2 linked regions of the Variovorax paradoxus EPS genome follow. Each later gene encodes a partner of the first gene's protein in a complex. Links are inferred from orthologs where the notes say so. Each region holds a gene or a part of one and is shown on either strand. Other genes may lie near its edges.

Region 1 (4,336 bases):
ATCGCGGCCCAGCCGACCACCAGCGCGGCGACGCGATCGCCTTGGTAGGACTGCGGTCCGGTCTCGAAAGCCAGACGGATAGCCTCGATGCCGTTGGCGCCGCGCAGCTCGGGCAGATCGGGGCCTTTGAGGATGGCGTCCCAGGTGCGCTGGATGGCTTCGTCGATGCTCGCGGCCGACTTGCGCCACTCCCGCGGGTTGCGCCGGTAGAGCGTGGTCTGGACGCGCCGGATCGACTGCAGGTTGTCGCGCAGCGAGAGGTTCGCGATGCGGTTGGCGCCGGACTGCAACCATTCCTGGTTGGCATAGGGCTCGGCGCGGTCGGTCGACCGAAACGAAGAACAGCCCGCCAGGCCAAGCAAGGACGCGGCGCCTGCCAAGAGGCAGGTGCGCCGCGCCGCAAGGGGTAAAACCGGAGAAACACTCATGCCCTGACGTTATCATCCACGGCTGGGGCGGCGGCTCGCTTCGAGCAGCGAGCCCGTGCAATTTTCCTTACAAATCAATACCTTGGCGTTAACGCCAAGGCAGGCCGACAAGTCGTGCGTCTTAATTCCATCAAGCTTTCGGGCTTCAAGTCGTTCGCCGAACCCACCAACTTCCTGCTGCCGGGCCAATTGGTTGGCGTGGTCGGGCCCAACGGTTGCGGCAAGTCGAACATCATGGATGCGGTGCGCTGGGTGCTCGGCGAATCGCGCGCCTCCGAACTGCGCGGCGAGTCGATGCAGGACGTGATCTTCAACGGCACGACCACCCGCAAGCAGGCCAGCCGCTCGAGCGTCGAGCTGGTGTTCGACAACGCCGACCACCGCGCCGGCGGCCAGTGGAACCAGTTCGGCGAAATCGCGGTGCGGCGCGTGCTCACGCGCGACGGCACCAGCAGCTACTACATCAACAACCAGCCGGTGCGCCGCCGCGACGTGCAGGACGTGTTCCTCGGCACCGGCCTCGGCCCGCGCGCCTATGCCATCATCGGCCAGGGCACGATCAGCCGGATCATCGAATCCAAGCCCGAGGAACTGCGTCTGTTCCTCGAGGAAGCAGCCGGCGTCTCCAAGTACAAGGAGCGTCGCCGCGAGACCGAAAACCGCCTGGGCGACACGCGCGAGAACTTGACGCGCGTCGAAGACATCCTGCGCGAGCTCAATGCCAACCTCGAGAAGCTCGAGAAGCAGGCCGAGGTGGCTGCGCGGTACAACACGCTGCAGGGCGAAGCCACGAAGAAGCAGCACCAGCTGTGGTTCTTGAAGCGCAGCGAGAGCGATGCCGACCAGGCCAAGATCAAGTCCGATTCCGAGCGCGCGATCAACGACCTCGAATCGCGCACCGCCGATTTGCGCCACATCGAAGCCGAACTCGAGACCGTGCGCCAGGCCCATTACGCGGCCGGCGACCAGGTCAACCAGGCGCAGGGCAAGCTCTACGAGGCCAGTGCCGAAGTCGGCCGGCTCGAAGGCGAAATTCGCTTCGTTGTCGAAGGCCGCCAGCGCGTCGAGCAGCGGCTCGTGCAGCTGCGCGAGCAGATGGGCCAGTGGGGCACGCGCCGTGAAGAAGCCGAAGCAGAGATCGAGACGCTGGCCGGGAGGGGCGTCGATGCCGAAGAGCAAGCCATCCTTTTGGCCGCACAGCTCGAAGAACACGACGCGCGCATGCCCGAGCTCGAAGAAGCCGTGCAGCGCGCCCAGAACGAAGCCAACAGCCAGCGCACGACCGTGTCGCAGGTGCAGCAGCAGATCCAGGTTCTGGCCGCCGACCAGCGCAACATCGAAGACCAGAGCCGACAGCTCACGCTGCGCAGCGAGCGCCTGCGCGCCGACCAGAACGCGCTGGCCGCGCCCGACGAGGCGCGTCTGCTCGACATGCAGGAGCAGCTCGCCGTCGCGCAGGAAACCGCTAGCGAAGCCGAGGCCCGCCTGCACGAGCTGCAGGAAGCCGTGCCGCAACTGGACGACGACCGCCGCGCGAAGCAGCAGGCCGTCAACACCGAAGGCGCGCGCCACGCCGAGTTCTCGGCGCGGCTCGAAGCGCTGCGTGCGCTGCAGGAAAAGGTCAAGACCGACGGCAAGCTGGCCCCCTGGCTCGCCAAGCATGGCCTCGACGGCCTGCAGGGCCTGTGGAGCCGCATTCACATCGAGCAGGGCTGGGAAAGCGCGCTCGAAGCCGCATTGCGCGAGCGCCTGGGCGCGCTCGAAGTCAGCCGGCTCGACATGGTCCGCGCCTTCGGCAATGACGCGCCGCCGGCCAAGCTGGCGTTCTACAGCCCGCCATCGGCCGGTGCGCCTCAGGGCGTGGCGACGCTGCCGCGGCTGTCTAGCCTTCTGCGGCTGAACGATGCCGGCCAGCAAGCCTTGCTGAACGACTGGCTCCACGGCTGCTACACCGCCTCCAGCTTTGAAGAAGCACTGGCGCAGCGCGCCACGCTGCAGCCGGGCGAAGTCATCTACGTGCAGAGCGGCCATGCCGTGTCCTCGCACAGCGTCAACTTCTACGCGCCCGACTCTGAGCAGGCCGGCCTCCTGGCCCGCCAGCAGGAAATGGAAAACCTGGAGCGCCAGCTCCGCGCTCAGACCCTCATCAACGAAGAGGCGCGCACTGCGCTGATTCGCGCCGAAGCCGCCTACGGCGACGCAGCGCAACGCCTCGTGACCGCACGCCGCGAAGCCGCCGACACCCAGTCGCGCGCCCACGAATTGCAGGTCGAAACCCTGCGCATGACCCAGCTCGCCGAGCAAACGCGTGCGCGCAGCCAGCAGTTGGCCTCCGACCTCGGCGAAGTCGATGCGCAACTCGAAGAACTGCAAGAGAAGCGCATCGCCGCCGAAGGCCGCTTCGAAGAGCTCGACATGCAACTGGCCGACAGCCAGGAGCGCCACGCCCAGCTCGACGAGCGCGTCATCGAAGCCGGCCGTGCGCTGAATGCCAGCCGCGAGCAGCACCGCAGCCTGGAGCGGCAGGCGCAGGAAGCCACCTTCTCGCAGCGCACGCTCGAAGCCCGTCGTGCAGAGTTGAACCGCGCGATCGAGACCGCATCGCAGCAGGTCGTGGCGCTCACCGACGAAGACGAGCGCGCCCGCGCCGAGCTGAGCCGGCTCTCCGACGCCGCTGCGCAGGCCGGCCTGCAGGACGCGCTGTCCCTCAAGCTCGAACGCGAAACCTCGCTCGGTGCAGCCCGCAGCCAGTACGACGACCTCACGCTCAAGCTGCGCGCCAGCGACGAGCGCCGCCTGCAGTTGGAGCGCGAACTCGATCCGCTGCGCCAGCGCATCACCGAATTCCAGTTGAAGGAGCAGGCCGCGCGCCTGGGTGTCGAGCAATACCAGCAGTTGCTGGAAGATGCCGGCGCCGATCTCGAAGCCATTGCGCAATCCATCGAGACCGACAAGGTGCGCCTGACCGGACTTCAGAGCGAAATCGACCGTCTCAACCGCGAAGTGGTCGCACTCGGCGCGGTGAACCTCGCCGCGCTTGACGAACTCGCGATTGCCAGCGAGCGCAAGACCTTCCTCGATGCCCAGTCGGCCGACCTGAACGAAGCCATCGGCACGCTCGAAGACGCGATCCGCAAGATCGACGCCGAAACGCGCGACCTGCTCGGCGGCACCTTCAAGATCGTCAACGAGCACTTCAGCCGCATGTTCCCCGAGCTCTTCGGCGGCGGCAATGCGCGGCTGGTGATGACGGGCGACGAAATCCTCGACGCCGGCGTGCAGGTGCTCGCGCAGCCGCCCGGCAAGAAGAACCAGACCATCCACCTGCTCTCGGGCGGCGAGAAGGCGCTCACGGCCATTGCGCTCGTGTTCGCGATCTTCCAGCTCAACCCGGCACCGTTCTGCCTGCTGGACGAAGTGGACGCGCCGCTGGACGACGCCAACACCGAACGCTATGCCAAACTCGTGACCGCCATGAGCCGCGAAACCCAGTTCCTCTTCATCAGCCACAACAAGATCGCCATGGAAATGGCCGAGCAGTTGATCGGCGTCACGATGCAGGAGCAGGGCGTTTCGCGCATCGTCGCGGTGGACATGGAGGCCGCGGCCTCCATGGTCGAGGCCGCTTGAGCTGGCGGCGCGCATGAGCAATCTCACTCTCGCTCTCTCCATTCTTGGAGGCCTCGTTCTCGCGGCCGTCGTCGGCTACGAAACCTTCATGTCGCGCCGCAATGCGCCGCGCCAGCCCGATGCGGTGGATACCGCGCTGGCCGATGTGGAGCGCTCGATGTCGTCGGGCGACGGCGTGGAGCCGATGCTGCACGTCGATCCGAAGCAGATATCGGCGCAAGACCGTCACGAGCCGCTGTTCGATCCCGACCTGCCGGCGCCCAGCGGCGTTCCGGTCG
Region 2 (3,137 bases), 1.7 Mb from region 1 along the record:
GTCTCGCCGATGGCGTAGAGGCCCGGCACGTCGGTGCGGCCGGCGAGATCGCTGAGCACGCCGCCGCAGGTGTAGTGCGCGGCCGGCACCACGGGGATCGGTTCGCGCGTGATGTCGATACCCAGCTCCGCGCAGCGCGCGAGGATGTTGGGGAAGTGTTCTTTCAGGAACGCGGCGGGCTGGTGCGAGATGTCGAGGTAGACGCAATCGAGCCCGTGCTTCTTCATCTCGAAGTCGATGGCGCGGGCCACCACGTCGCGGGGGGCGAGTTCGGCGCGCTCGTCGTGTTTCGGCATGAAGCGCGTGCCGTCGGGCAACTTCAGCGAGCCGCCTTCGCCGCGCACCGCCTCGCTGATCAGGAACGACTTGGCGTGCGGGTGGTACAGGCAGGTCGGGTGGAACTGGATGAACTCCATGTTCGACACCCGGCAACCCGCGCGCCACGCGGCGGCGATGCCGTCACCCGTGGCCGTGTCTGGGTTCGTCGTGTAGAGATAGACCTTGCCCGCGCCGCCCGTCGCGAGGATGGTGTGCGGCGCGCGGAAGGCGAGCACCTCGTCGGTGGCATCGTCCAGCGCGTAGAGGCCAACGCAGGCCGGGTCTTTCAGCCCGAGCTTGGTGCCGGTCACCAGGTCGACCAGCGTGTGGTGCTCGAAGAGCGTGATGTTCGGCGTGCGGCGCACCCGCTCGATCAGCACCTGCTGCACGGCCGCGCCGGTGGCGTCGGTCACGTGAACGATGCGGCGCTGGCTGTGGCCGCCTTCGCGTGTCAGGTGCAGATCGCCGCCTTCTTCCGAAAACGGCACGCCCAGTTCGCGCAGCCAGCCGATGGCTTCGGGCGCGTGTTCGACGACGAAGCGCGTCGCCTCGGGATCGCAGAGGCCCGCGCCGGCGACCAGCGTGTCTTCCACATGCGCGTCGAAGCTGTCGCCCGCGGCCAGCACCGCGGCGATGCCGCCCTGCGCCCAGGCGCTGGAGCCGTCGTTCAGCGCGCGCTTGGTGAGCACGGCTACGCGCTGCGTGGGCGCCAGGTGCAGCGCGGCGGAAAGGCCTGCGAGGCCGCTGCCGACGATGAGTACGTCGAAATCGAGCACGGCGGAATCCTCGGTGGTAAGTGCGGCGGGGCGGGGGTCAGGCCGGCGAATACGCCAGGCGAACGTAGATCGGCGCGAAGGCTTCCGCCTGCGTGATGTCGATCAGCGTTTCCTTCGCGAGCTCGAGCATCGCGATGAAGGTGACGATCAGCACGGGCGCGCCGCGCGACACGTCAAAAAGTTTCTCGAACTCCACGAAGCGCTGCCCCTGCAGGTGGCGCAGCACGATGCTCATGTGCTCGCGCACGTTGAGTTCTTCGCGCGAGATCTTGTGGTGCTGCACGAGCTTGGCGCGCTTCATGATGTCGGCCCACGCATCGCGCAGGTCAATCACGTTCACGTCCGGAAAGCGCGGCTTGAGCGATTGCTCGATGTAGACCTGCCCCTTCCAGAAGTCGCGCCCGTAGGTCGGCATCGCGCTGATGGCGGCGGCCTGCAGCTTGGTCTGCTCGTACTCGAGCAGCCGGCGCACGAGCTCGGCGCGCGGGTCTTCGGCCTCTTCGCCGTCGGCTACCTTCTTGGGCGGCAGCAGCATGCGCGACTTGATCTCGATCAGCATCGCGGCCATCAGCAAATACTCGGCCGCGAGTTCGAGGTTCGTCTGGCGGATCTCGTCGACGTAGCTCAGGTACTGCCGCGTGAGGCCCGCCATCGGGATGTCGAGGATGTTGAAGTTCTGCTTCCTGATCAGGTAAAGCAGCAGGTCGAGTGGACCTTCGAAGGCTTCGAGAAAGACCTGCAGCGCCTCGGGCGGGATGTACAGGTCCTTCGGCATCGCGAACAGCGGCTCGCCATAGAGCCTGGCGAGCGCGACCTGGTCGACCACCTCGGGCATGGCCATCACCGGCGTGTCGTTGTCCTCGTCTCTGCTGCTCATCGGGCGATCGCTATCAATTCAATAGCTATCGGCGCAATGCGGACGAGGGCTGGATGCCGAACCGGCACCATTTACTTGGATTGGGTCTGGTAGACGTACGGCTGCATCGGCACGCGGGCTTCGCTGTACTCCTCGAGCAGGCTGCGGTCGAGGTGCTTGTCCCAGAGGAGGGCGCGGCCGGCGCGCTGTTCGGCTTCCAGCGTCGGCTTCTTTTCTTTCATCTCCTCGATGAAATTGGTGATCTCGGAAGAGTAGTGGGGGCGGCGGAAGATGGACATAGACTGGACCTTTGTAGCCTGAATTTTACCGGGGACGGCATGGGACATCGGCAACAGTGGCAGATCGGCATGGCAACGGCGTTGCTGGCGGTGGTGATCGGGCTTGCGGGCTGCGACAACCAGCGCATCGCCGAACTCGAAGAAGGCGTTGCCACAGAAGCCGACGTGCGCACCAAATTCGGCCAGCCGGAGAACATCTGGGACGCCCCCGACGGCGGCCGCGTCTTCGAATACAACCGCCAGCCCCAGGGCCAGAAGAACTACATGATCACCATCGGCCGCGACGGCAAGATGAGCGCGCTGCGCCAGGTGCTCACGCCCGAGAACTTCGCCAAGGTGCAGCCCGGGATGATGATGGAAGACCTGCGCAAACTGCTCGGCAAGCCCGCCAAGGTCACGCCCTATGCGCTCAAGCGCGAGACCGAATGGGAATGGCGCTGGGTGCAGCCGCCGAATTCGCCGATGGTGTTCACCGCAACGCTCAACGACGACCAGCGCGTGGTGCGCAGCGGCTCGTCACTGGACCGGGCGACCGAAGCCAACTGATCAGCCTTCCGCCGCGTGCGGCCTTCCGGTCGCCAGCTCTTCCGCAAAGCCCGAACGCTCGATCACCTCGCGCGGTTGCGGCTGCAAGGATTCGAGCCGCAGCACCCCGTCGCGCGCCAGCACCGCGCGATGCAGTTGCCGCAGCGCGTCGATGCCGGTGGCGTCCAGGTAGATCAGGTGCGTGGCGTCCAGCACCACCGTCATGCCGCGCGGCGCGCGTTCCGCCGCGTTCACCGCCTCGTCGAGCTTGGCCGCCGCGCCGAAGAACAGCGCGCCATAGATGCGATAGGTGAGCACCGGCGGCTGCAGCGTCTCGAGCTCGACGCTGAAGAGCCCGCTCAT

What was found.
Region 2: the proteins of smc (region 1) and VARPA_RS23730 are in contact, whole or in part, in a crystal structure (PDB 3ZGX), measured with the Bacillus subtilis proteins. The link is inferred for Variovorax paradoxus EPS from one-to-one orthologs.

Annotation. Positions count from the first base shown.
Region 1 is NC_014931.1:3,473,454-3,477,789, reverse strand. The notes cover bases 231-4,258. They hold smc (chromosome segregation protein SMC), read left to right. Parts: upstream 231-542; coding sequence 543-4,058; downstream 4,059-4,258. Other genes in these bases: VARPA_RS16070 (cell division protein ZipA C-terminal FtsZ-binding domain-containing protein), read left to right, coding at 4,072-4,258; VARPA_RS16080 (hypothetical protein), read right to left, coding at 231-428. Outside these bases: more of VARPA_RS16080, read right to left, coding at 1-230; more of VARPA_RS16070, read left to right, coding at 4,259-4,336. UniProt on the Bacillus subtilis protein: Required for chromosome condensation and partitioning.
Region 2 is NC_014931.1:5,179,291-5,182,427, reverse strand. Bases 52-2,880 are described here. They hold VARPA_RS23730 (segregation and condensation protein A), read right to left. Parts: upstream 1,972-2,880; coding sequence 1,132-1,971; downstream 52-1,131. Other genes in these bases: VARPA_RS23715 (SulP family inorganic anion transporter), read right to left, coding at 2,796-2,880; VARPA_RS23720 (hypothetical protein), read left to right, coding at 2,319-2,795; VARPA_RS23725 (DUF3460 family protein), read right to left, coding at 2,043-2,249; nadB (L-aspartate oxidase), read right to left, coding at 52-1,094. In the rest of the region: more of nadB, read right to left, coding at 1-51; more of VARPA_RS23715, read right to left, coding at 2,881-3,137. UniProt on the Bacillus subtilis protein: Participates in chromosomal partition during cell division. May act via the formation of a condensin-like complex containing Smc and ScpB that pull DNA away from mid-cell into both cell halves.